Thermochromatium tepidum ATCC 43061: one gene and its partner. The protein of the gene in region 2 binds, or shares a complex with, the protein of the main gene of each other region. Links are inferred from orthologs where the notes say so. Each region holds a gene or a part of one and is shown on either strand. Other genes may lie near its edges.

The links.
Region 1: the proteins of trxA (region 2) and trxB are in contact, whole or in part, in a crystal structure (PDB 1F6M), measured with the Escherichia coli proteins. The link is inferred for Thermochromatium tepidum ATCC 43061 from one-to-one orthologs.

Annotation. Positions count from the first base shown.
Region 1 is NZ_CP039268.1:114,313-118,533, forward strand. Bases 337-3,149 are described here. They hold trxB (thioredoxin-disulfide reductase), read right to left. Parts: upstream 2,318-3,149; coding sequence 1,355-2,317; downstream 337-1,354. Other genes in these bases: E6P07_RS00510 (arginyltransferase), read right to left, coding at 337-596; aat (leucyl/phenylalanyl-tRNA--protein transferase), read right to left, coding at 593-1,345; E6P07_RS00525 (C40 family peptidase), read left to right, coding at 2,621-3,109. Outside these bases: more of E6P07_RS00510, read right to left, coding at 1-336; E6P07_RS00530 (high-potential iron-sulfur protein), read left to right, coding at 3,358-3,720; E6P07_RS00535 (hypothetical protein), read left to right, coding at 3,819-4,221.
Region 2 is NZ_CP039268.1:218,593-226,048, forward strand. The notes cover bases 4,717-7,456. They hold trxA (thioredoxin TrxA), read right to left. Parts: upstream 6,380-7,456; coding sequence 6,053-6,379; downstream 4,717-6,052. Other genes in these bases: rho (transcription termination factor Rho), read right to left, coding at 4,717-5,855; E6P07_RS01060 (DEAD/DEAH box helicase), read left to right, coding at 6,606-7,456. Also shown: E6P07_RS01030 (tetratricopeptide repeat protein), read right to left, coding at 1-1,087; E6P07_RS13980 (pilin), read right to left, coding at 1,178-1,591; E6P07_RS01040 (SEL1-like repeat protein), read left to right, coding at 1,912-2,505; pbpC (penicillin-binding protein 1C), read left to right, coding at 2,513-4,582; more of rho, read right to left, coding at 4,599-4,716. UniProt on the Escherichia coli protein: Participates in various redox reactions through the reversible oxidation of its active center dithiol to a disulfide and catalyzes dithiol-disulfide exchange reactions.

The DNA of each region.
Region 1 (4,221 bases), 110 kb from region 2 along the record:
TGATTCAGTACGCTGAAAGTGCCGAGCGCGCGCGCGGCCAGATCGGGGTCGAAGAAGGTATAGACCGCCGACAAGCCCTGTTCGAGCACATCGGTGACGGCCACCCCCACCAGCCGTCCGTCGAGTCGGAATTCGAGAAAGCGCGTCATACCGCCCCAGGATGCGACCAGAAAACGCCGATAGCTGTCCTCACTCGCGTCCTCGGCCATCACGCCGTTGGCGTGACGCGCGGCCAGGTAACGCCGGTAGAGCTCGAACTGTTCCGCACGGAACACCGCCGGACCATCGCTTAGGGCGATGTCTGGCGCATTGCGCCGCCAGTTGCGCCGCTGCGAGCGATTCGGTACGAACGCATCGACCGGCAGCCGTACCGGGATGCAGGCCGAACAGCCGCAACAGGCCGGACGATAGATATGGGTGCCGCTGCGCCTGAATCCCTGATCGATGAGCCTTTGATAGGTCGCCCCATCGATGCGCGCCCCCGGATCGACGAAGAGCGTCCGCGCCCGCACCCCGGCGAGGTAGGAGCAGTGATGTTCGCCGGTCAGATAGAGCGGTAACGCGCGTCCAAATTGGCTGCCCAGTCCCTGTTTCATGAATTGGAATCGTCCCCGCTAGACGGCGGCGCGACCTGGATCGCGCACGCCGGGCGCTCAGTGCCATCGTCCCAGCTTTTGTTATAGCCAGGGCGAGCGCCATAGTGGTCCAGGAGCGTCAGAAATTCGGCGCGCGACACCTCGCACGCCCCTAGTCTGAGCAGATGCTTGGTCGTCATCTGGCAATCGATGAGGCCGAACCCCCAGGCCCGAAGCTGTTCGCAGAGACGCGCCAGGGCGACCTTGGAGGCATCGCTCACCCGGCTGAACATGGATTCACCGAAAAAGACGCGCCCGATGGCCACGCCGTAGAGTCCGCCGACCAGTGAGCCTGCGCGCCAGACCTCGACCGAATGGGCCAGGCCCAGGTCATGGAGCCGCCGATAGGCCGCCATCATCTCTGGGATCAGCCAGGTTCCAGCCTCGGCGTCGCGCGGCTCGGAGCAGCCCTGGATGACCCCGGCGAAGTCGCGATCCAGGGTGGTGACGAGGTCGCCGCGCCGCAACCGCTTACGCAGACTGCGCGAGGCGTGGAAGTGCTCGGGGAACAGGATGGCACGCGGATCGGGTGACCACCACAGGATGGGATCCCCCGCGCCAAACCAAGGAAAGATGCCACCCCGATAGGCTTCGATCAGCCGCTCGGGACTCAGATCCCCACCGACCGCCAGCAGTCCGTTCGGCTCCCGGAGCGCCTGACCCGGATCAGGAAAGGTCGTGCGATCGCATGGATCGAGGAGGGCGATCATGACGGCCTATCAGGACTGCGCCTCCAGTGCATCGAGATACTTTTCGGCATCGAGCGCCGCCATGCAGCCTGTGCCCGCCGAGGTGATGGCCTGACGATAGACCGGATCCATCACATCGCCCGCCGCGAATACGCCGGGGACCGAGGTGGCAGTGGCATTACCCTGGGTGCCGCTGCGGACCTTGATATAGCCGTTCTCCATCTCGAGCTGACCGTCAAAGATAGCCGTGTTGGGCGTGTGACCAATGGCGATGAAGACCCCTTGCAGGTCGATGTCCTGGGTCTCGCCGGTCTGGACGTGCTTGATGCGTATCCCGGTCACGCCTGTGGCGTCACCTAGGACCTCGTCGAGCACATGATTCCAGACGAGGCGGACATTGCCCTTCTCGGCCTTTTCGAATAGCTGTCGTTGTAGGATCTTTTCGGCGCGCAGGGCATCGCGCCGATGGACCAGGATCACCTCGGAGGCGAGGTTGGACAGATAGAGCGCCTCCTCGACCGCCGTGTTGCCGCCGCCGATCACGGCGACCTTCTGATGGCGATAGAAAAAGCCGTCGCAGGTGGCGCAGGCCGAGACCCCGCGCCCGCGGAAGGCCTGCTCCGAGGGCAATCCCAGATAGCGCGCGCTCGCCCCGGTGGCGATGATCAGCGCGTCACAGGTATAGGTTGCCGAATCGCCGATCAGCCGGAACGGACGACAGGACAGATCCGCGGTGTGGATGTGATCAAAGACGATCTCGGTCTCGAAACGCTCGGCATGACGGCGCATCCGCTCCATCAGCTCTGGCCCCTGGACGCCGTCCGGATCGCCGGCCCAGTTGTCGACCTCAGTCGTGGTCATCAGTTGACCACCCTGTTCCAGGCCAGTGACCAGTACCGGCTTGAGATTCGCACGTGCGGCATAGATGGCGGCCGTGTAGCCGGCCGGTCCGGAACCGAGGATCAGGAGTCGGCAGTGTTTGGTTTCGCTCATCGATTGGATACTCCAAGGCGCCCGATCGGATTGGGGCGGGGTATTTTGCTGTTACTGGACCGGAATTTGCGTGTCGGTTAAGGCGCAACAGTGGCTGAGGACGGTGCCAATCGACGTCAATTTAAGGCTTGACCGACAGAGCGTAAAGCCCGAGTCGGACAGCCGTGCCGACGTCGTCCCCTGGGCACCCAAGCGACATCGGCGGTGCCTTTGCCGGCGATTGACAGGCGCCGTTCAAGGGCGATACAAACGGTCAAAAGCCCAGAGTTTCCAGTAATCTGGCAATCTGATCGAGAGTGATTTATGAAGATTCGAGCAACCTCCACACCCTTGTTCTCTTTGACGTCTCTGCTCATCGCGTCGCTGGTGCTGGCGACCCTGTCCGGTTGCGCGAGTCGTGGCCGAGACGACGGACTCAGCGCGCGCCGCGCCGCGCTGGTCGACAAGGGTCTGGCCCAGGTCGGAATACCCTATCTCTACGGCGGCGCATCACCCGCCGAGGGCTTTGATTGCAGCGGTCTGACCCATTACGCCCATTATCAGGCCGGGCTTGTGATCCCACGCACCGCTGCTGACCAAAAGCGTGCCGCCACACCCGTACCCCGTAGTCGGTTGCAACCGGGTGACATGGTGTTTTTCAAGACCGGACCCGATGCCTATCACGTCGGCCTGATGATCGACAAGGAGCGCTTCATCCATGCCTCGACCTCGGATAACCGGGTGCGCATCGATCGTCTCGACACCCCCTACTGGAACAGACACTATATCGGTGCGGGAACCTATCTACGTTGAGGCTATCGAATAGCGGCGTCCGCGAAGATGCCGATCCGCTCCATTGACAAAGATCAGAGCGGAGCCTGTGTCTGACGCAGACAATCGGTGCGTTCTTTTAGTTAAAGACGCTTCACCAAGGCCCGATCATGGATACAGCTTAAACGGCTCGCCTTTTCGGGCTGCCTGTAGGAAAATGCCGACCGGCTTCCGGTATTGGGCCGGGAGTGTCGGAATCACAACACCATTTCTGTGTAGGAGTGACATTCATGTCCGATAAGCCAATCAGCAAGAGCCGTCGTGACGCCGTCAAAGTGATGCTGGGTACAGCCGCTGCCATCCCGATGATCAATCTGGTCGGTTTCGGTACCGCCCGTGCCGCCGCTCCCGCCAATGCCGTGACTGCGGACGATCCGACCGCAATCGCCCTCAAGTACAACCAGGATGCGACCAAGTCCGAACGCGTCGCCGCCGCCCGTCCCGGTCTGCCGCCCGAAGAGCAGCACTGTGCCAACTGCCAGTTCATGCAGGCCAACGTCGGCGAGGGCGACTGGAAGGGCTGCCAGCTCTTCCCCGGCAAGCTGATCAATGTCAACGGTTGGTGCGCTTCCTGGACCCTAAAGGCCGGCTGATCGCCACTGTCTGTCCGGTTCGAATGGAACGGGGCCGCTGGCCCCGTTTTTCGTTCATAATCATCCCAAGATCTTCAGCATCTCCAGGGTTGAGCGTCATGTCGTCCGAAGGTTTTGGCGAGTTCGACAATGCCCGTCCCTACAAGGGGCCAAGACTGGCCAAAGGCGCGCGTGTGCCTCGGATACGCTGGCGGCTTGCGTTTCTCCGCGCCATCATTTGGAGTCTGATCGGGATGATCTATGCCCCCCTGTACATCGGCTTGCTGTCATTGGCACGCGGCGCCGAGCTTGGCGTTTTTTCCTATGTCTTGGCCGCTGCGCTGGCGAGCGGGGCGAGCGCGGTACTCTATGGCGCCCACGAGCTGGCGCTGATCAGTACCGGTATCGGTGCAGGGGTGGGTGTGGCGTTGCTGATCCTGATGCCGGGGCAGGCCACTCTGACCCATTCGGTCGTGATTGCCTTGCTCCTGGCGGCCACAGTCGGTTTGACACTCTCTTTCC
Region 2 (7,456 bases):
AATTGCGATGCTCGAACATCAGTTCGAGCAGGATGACGGTCGATTCGAGCAGGTGGCCAGTGAAGAACCAGGTCAAGGCAAAGAGCGGCCAGGGGGTGCGCCGGCGGATCAGGACGGCGATCAGGGTCAGGGCCAAAAAGCCGAGAGCAGAGAGGGTCGGAGCCCACCAGCCCCGGATGACGGTCAGGTCGTCATAAAAGGGGCTGAAGGCGGTCGGCTGGGGGAAAAACGCCAGATACAGATACTGCCACAGCAGGACCACCTCGGTCTGCAAGCGCTCGAACACCGACCAACCGCGGAGTGGATCGACGCTGGACCAGTCCTGATTCAAGGTCAAGAGATAGACCAGCAACGCCGCCAGTCCGAGTGAGAGCGTGCCGCGTCTGAGGCGACGGAGGGGGCTGGGTGCGCTCAGGTTCGGCAGCAATACCGCATCGATCACCAGGGCATAGACCGGAAACAGGGCGCCGTTTTCCTTGGCGAGGATGGCAAGCAGGGTCCCGATCCCCAGTCCCAGACCCTGAATCAAGAGGGCCTGCTTCGGGCGTTGCGATTGAATGAAATAGCCATACACGAACACCGTCAAGCCGATCAATCCAAACAGGGTCGCAAGGCTGGTTTGGCGCTGGATGAGGATCAGCGTGGTGGAGGCAAGCAACGGCATGAACGACCACAACGCCGCGGCCCCGAGCGCGATCCAGTCGCTCCTCGCCTCATCCTGGCCGCGCAGCCGCAAGAGCATCGCGCCTAACACATAGAGCAGCACCCCGTTGGCCAGGTGAATGAGGATATTGACGAAACGGGCGTCAGAGGCCGCGTCCATGCGGGGCTGATTGGCATGGATCAGGAAGCTCAGTTGGGCAAGCGGACGCCCGAGCGGCCCCGCACCGCCCTCGGTCACGAAGCGCCAGGCCTCTTCCAGGGTATCGAGCGTCTCCAGGGCCGAGAGGTTACGACGATCGTCGTAAAAGGTCGAGGCATTCAGACCCTGGAGATAGATGAAACAGGTGGCGCTAAGGAGCAGGATCAAGCCCAGACCGACCGAGACGCGATGTCGGGTGTCTTTGGCAAGGGGCAGAGATCTCATCATGACTGGAAGAGCGGCCAAAAAAAAGCCCCGGACACCCAGGGCTTTGTGAGACGGAAAATAAAACCATTCAACCGCAGCGCTTAAGGATCAGCTCTTGCACGAGCCCGGCATCAGACGGTTGGGGTTGCCAGTGCATCTCCAGGTCTTGATCGTACCCGAACCGACAGTCCCTCTCAGGGTGACACGAACGGCCTCGCCAATCTTTGTCCCGGTCGCAACGATCGTCACTGTAGTACCACTCCCACTGACAGTCAAACCTGAGACATACTGGGTCGGCACAAAGCCTGAGGCGCAGCTACTAACCTGGCTAACAGTGCCACCGCCGCCGATGATCTCGGTGGCGCAGGTCCGGGCCGAGCTTGCGGCGAGTACAACCTCAGAGACCTTCGCCTTCTTGGTGTAGTCCTGATAGGCGGGCAACGCGATCGCCGCCAGAACGCCGATGATCGCGACCACGATCATGAGCTCGATCAGGGTAAAGCCTTGCTGGTATCGTTTCATGACAGACTCCGCAATGGAAATGGAAGATATCCGGGCGAGGAACCGGTCAGACAGGCTCGCCTGACCCAGGCCCCTCACCCCAAGGCCAAAGCAAAAGGCGCGCCAACCCTGGCCAAGCCGTCAAACCCTTGGGGCTTCAAGTCATTGCGCGACCAGCCAGCTTGGCCCAGGACACCCGACCGGAATGACGCCGGTCTGTCTGTCGCATCCGACCGTGACAGGGGTCGCCCCTGTCACACCCCACTGTGACAGACGGAGGCTGCCACACCCGGCGCGCTGTAAAAACTCTATCCGCCCCAACCTCAGGGTCCAGATCGAGCATGTACTATATCAGCCTCAATACCGCTGCCGCCCTCACGGGTCTCACCAAACGCACCCTCTGGCGCTACATCGACAGCGGACGCCTCAGTGCCCTCAGCCCGAGCCAACCCGGCGCCAAGACCCAAATCCCCCTCCAGGACGTCCTCGATCTCTCCGGACTCGCCATCGCCCCCGAACACTACCCAACCCTCGTCGATGCCGACCGCGGTGACCCCATCGCCCAATGCGACCTCGGCATCCTGTTGCTCAGCGCCCAACGACCCACCGACGCCATCCCCTGGTTCCAGCGCTCCGCCAACGCCTTCTATCCCGACGCCATGTGCCGGCTCGGACGCGCCTACCTCGCCGGCGAGGGTGTCGAGTACAACCCGGAGCTCGGCCTGCGCTGGATCAAGGGCGCCGCCCGCAAGGGCCACCCGCTCGCCCAGTCCCTGTACGCCTTTCTGCGCGGCCCGACCGGCCAGGAGCTCCTGTGCGCCCAGGGTCCGAGCGCACTGACCGCACTGAATCAGGCGCTCGACGACATCGAGCGTCAAACCTTGCTGAATGCCTTGAACGCCTTCGAGTCGATGAAGGCGCCGCCGGGCGCCTAGGGTCACCATGCGTCGGCTTGCCAAGTTTTCGCTGGCCTTGGTCATCCTCATCGCTGTGGCCCTGGGGGCCAGGCTGTGGCTGGCCGCCTGGATCCAGGCCACGCCCCTGCCCGAGCTGGAGGTGGCAACCTCGCCCCAGATCCTCGACCGCGAGGGTCGACTGTTGCGCGCCTTCCCCGTGGCCGACGGGCGCTGGCGTCTGCCGGTTGCGCTCGACGCGGTCGATCCAGGCTATCTGGAGCGGCTCCTGGCCATCGAGGATCGGCGCTTTCGCGACCATGCCGGGGTTGACCCCTGGGCTCTAGCACGCGCCGCCTGGCAATGGCTCAGACACGGGCGCATCGTCTCCGGTGGCTCGACCATCAGCATGCAGTTGGCGCGTCTGCTCGACGGGCGCTCGACCCAGGATCTCGCCGGAAAGCTACATCAGATGCGTCTGGCCCTGGCCCTAGAACGACGGCTCGACAAGGAGGCCATCCTCACGGCCTATCTCAATCTGACGCCCCAGGGGGGCAACCTTGAGGGGGTACGCGCCGGGGCGCTGGCCTGGTTTGGGCATGAACCGCGCCGACTGACGGCAGCAGAATCGGCGTTCCTGATCGCGCTGCCCCAGGCGCCCGAGACGCGCCGTCCCGATCGCGATCCCCAGGCCCTGCAACGCGCACGCGATGCCATCCTGCGGCGTCTCCAGTCCGCCGGCTTGATCGATGCCGTTGAACTGGCCGGTGCGCTGCGCGAGCCGATACCAAGCACACGCCGCCCCTTGCCCATGCACGCCGCCCATCTGGCTTGGCGTATCCAGCGCGCCCATCCCGAACGCCATGTCCAGCGCCTGACCCTCGACGCCCGCTTGCAGGAACGCCTGGAAACCCTGGCTGCCGAGCGCGCCCGCGCCCTGGGGGATCGGGTCTCGCTCGCCATCCTGGTCGCCGAGCATACCACGGGCGAGGTCTGGGCCTCGGTCGGCTCACCCGATCCGCTCGACGAGACACGCCGGGGCCATATCGACATGACCCGCGCCATCCGCTCGCCTGGATCGACGCTCAAGCCATTGATCTATGGTCTGGCCTTTGAGGATGGCATCGCCCATCCCGAGAGCCTGATCGAGGATCGACCGACCGGCTTCGACGGCTATGTCCCGACCAACTTCGACCGCGCGTTCCAGGGCACGGTCTCGGTGCGCCAGGCCCTCCAGGCCTCACTGAACATCCCCGCCGTCCGGCTGCTGGAGGCCGTGGGGCCGGCCCGTCTGATGGCCCGTCTGCGCCGCGCTGGGATCGAGCCGGCCTTGCCCGAACTCTCGGCACCTGGTCTTGCGATTGGCCTGGGCGGGGTCGGGGTGACGCTCACCGATCTGGTCCGGCTCTATGCCGCGATCGCGCGTGGCGGCGCGCCGGTTGTGCTGCGCGAGTCGCTGGAGCATGACGCTGCGGGCGGCGCCTCGGTGTGGCGTCCGGTGCTGGACGAACGCGCTGCCTGGCTGGTCGGGTCCATCCTCGCCGGGGTGCCGGCGCCGGATCGCGCCACGTCCGACCGGATCGCCTTCAAGACCGGTACCTCCTACGGCTATCGCGACGCCTGGGCCATCGGCTTCGACGGACGCTGGGTGGTGGGCGTCTGGACCGGGCGGGCGGATGGTGCGCCCGTGCCGGGTCTGGCTGGGATCGAGGCCGCCGCGCCCGTGCTCATCGACGTCTTCGCCCAGCTCGGCCCGCGCACGCCGCTACCGCCACCGCCGCCTGGTGTGCGCCCCATGAACCACGCCCAACTGCCCGAGATCCTGCGGCACGTCCCGGCGGCCAGCCGCGCGAGCCCCTCGGCGGCGGCGCTGGAGATCGCCTATCCGCCGCCGGGGGCACGGATCGATCTGGGGTTTGGTGCCTCCTCGCTTGGGGCCCTGGTGCTCAGGGTCCGGGGTGGTACACCGCCCTTTACTTGGTTTGCCGACGGCGCACCCATTGCACGCGAACCCTTTTCTCGGGAAACGCGCTGGACGCCGCCGGGATCGGGCTATGTGACACTGGTCGTCGTCGATGGGCGCGGCGCGTCGGCGCGGGTCGCTGTATGGCTCGAATGAGCCGGTGGGCCTGACTTCAGCCCTTCATGGAGGCAAAGAACTCTTCGTTGGTCTTGGTCGCCTTGAGCTTGTCGTGCAGGAATTCCATCGCCGCCAGCTCGTCCATCGGGTGCAGGATCTTGCGCAGGATCCACATCTTTTGCAGCTCTGATGGACTCATCAGGAGCTCCTCACGCCGGGTGCCGGAGCGATTGATGTTGATCGCGGGGAAGATGCGCTTTTCGGCGATGCGCCGGTCGAGATGGAGCTCCATGTTACCCGTGCCCTTGAACTCTTCGTAGATCACATCGTCCATGCGTGAGCCGGTGTCGATCAGCGCCGTGGCGATGATGGTGAGTGAACCCCCTTCCTCGACGTTGCGCGCGGTACCGAAGAAGCGCTTGGGCCGTTGCAGTGCATTGGCATCGACCCCGCCGGTCAGGACCTTGCCAGAGGAGGGCACGACCGTGTTGTAGGCGCGGGCGAGGCGCGTGATGGAGTCGAGCAGGATGACTACGTCGCGCTTGTGTTCGACCAGGCGCTTGGCCTTTTCGATCACCATCTCGGCGACCTGGACGTGACGGGTGGCCGGCTCGTCGAAGGTCGAGGAGATGACCTCGCCGCGCACCGAGCGCGTCATCTCGGTGACTTCCTCGGGACGCTCGTCGATCAGGAGCACGATCAGATAGCAGTCGGGGTGATTGTGGCCGATCGACTGGGCGATGTTCTGCAACATCATGGTCTTGCCGGCCTTGGGCGGGGAGACGATGAGCCCGCGCTGCCCCTTGCCGATGGGCGCGACCAGATCGATAGTGCGGGCCGTGATGTCCTCGGTGCTGCCGTTGCCGATCTCCAGCGTCAGACGCTTCTGAGCGAACAGCGGCGTGAAGTTCTCGAACAGGATCTTGTTCTTGGCGTTCTCGGGACGGTCGTAGTTGATGTCGTTGACCTTGAGCAGCGCGAAATAGCGTTCGCCGTCTTTGGGCGGTCGAATCTTGCCCGAGATGGTATCGCCGGTGCGCAGCGCAAAGCGTCGGATCTGGCTTGGCGAGACATAGATATCGTCCGGCCCAGCCAGATAGGAGGCATCGGCCGAGCGCAGGAAACCGAACCCATCCGAGAGGATCTCGAGCACGCCGTCGCCATAGATGTCCTCGCCCTTCTTGGCCTGGGCCTTGAGGATGGCGAAGATCAGGTCCTGCTTGCGCGAGCGGGCGACACCTTCGATGTCCATGGATTGCGCCAGGGCCACCAGGTTGGGCACTGGCATCTTTTTGAGTTCAGTTAGGTTCATCACTGTTGTGTTCGTTAGGACGGAAATCGGGATCGGCGACCGCGTCTCGCCGTGGAGGCAATGTCGTCAGGACGTGCAGCGAGTGGCGGCTGGCCGGCTGGAGATGAGGGTGTTTCGATGAACGCCCCGCGTGGACTCGGTTAGGGGTAAGATCCTCGGGACGCGGGGCGCGTCAAGGGCTTTAGCGAGCGCTCAGCTCAGAGATTGCTATCGATGAAGGCCGTCAGCTGCGACTTGGAGACGGCGCCGACCTTGGTTGCCTCGACCTCGCCGCCGCGAAAGAGCATCAGGGTCGGGATACCGCGGATGCCGTAGCGGGGCGGTGTGTTGGGGTTCTCGTCGATGTTGAGCTTGGCGATCTTGACCCGCCCGGCGTATTCATCGGCGATCTCGTCGAGCACGGGAGCGATCATCTTGCAGGGTCCGCACCAGTCGGCCCAGTAGTCGACCAACACCGGATCGGGGGATTTCAGAACCTCTTCCTCGAAGGAATCATCGGTCACATGGACGATGCGATCGCTCACTGAAGTCGTCTCCCAAATAATGTTTGATGGCATGGGCGGGTGAAGGGCATGGCCGAAACGGCATCGCGTCGGTCGGAACGAGGAGTGGGCGGGCGAATTGGCGTTGTTCCGCACCCTTGAGTAAGATGCTATTTGATCCAAAGCGCAGGCAATTTGCAAGTCTTGCCGTCCGCGAGGCTTCGAAACCGCATCTGCAGGCCAACCCGGACGTTCACCGATAGATTCAATGACCAACACACATCTGACCTCGACCCGCTTCGATAGTCTGGCGCTCGATCCCCGGATCCTGGCCGGTCTTGCCGAGGCCGGCTTTGTTTATTGCACCCCAATCCAGGCCGAGACCCTGCCGCTCGCCCTTGAGGGCCAGGACATCGCCGGCCAGGCCCAGACTGGCACCGGCAAGACCGCGGCCTTTCTGGTGGCGCTCATGCAGCGTCTGTTGTGCCAGCCACACGAGACCGCGTCTGAGCCGGTGGAGATGCCTGAGACGCCCGTCTCGCCCTGGACTGAGTCGCCCGAATCGGCCGACGGATCCTCCGTGCCTGCACCGTGCGACCCCGCCAGCCGTCGCCGCGGTCCGCGGGCCTTGGTGCTGGCGCCGACACGTGAGCTGGCGGTTCAGATCCACAAGGATACCCTGCTCCTGTCCAAGCACACGGGGCTGCGCTCGACCGTGGTCTTCGGCGGCACCGGCTATCAACAGCAGCGCGAGGCCCTGATGCGCGGGGTCGACATCCTGATCGGCACACCAGGGCGCCTCATCGATTACTACCGGCAGCACGTCTTCGATCTGAAGGGCATCGAGGTCGTGGTGCTCGATGAGGCCGATCGCATGTTCGATCTCGGCTTCATCAAGGACATCCGCTATCTGTTCCGCCAGATGCCGCCGGTCGAGCGCCGGCAGGGGATGCTGTTCTCGGCCACACTGTCCTATCGGGTCACGGAACTGGCCTATGAGCACATGAACCATCCGCGTCTGGTCAAGATCGAGGCCGACCAGGTGACGGCCGACCGCGTGCGGCAGGTCTGTTACCTGACCGCCAACGACGAGAAGATCCCACTGCTGCTGGGACTGAT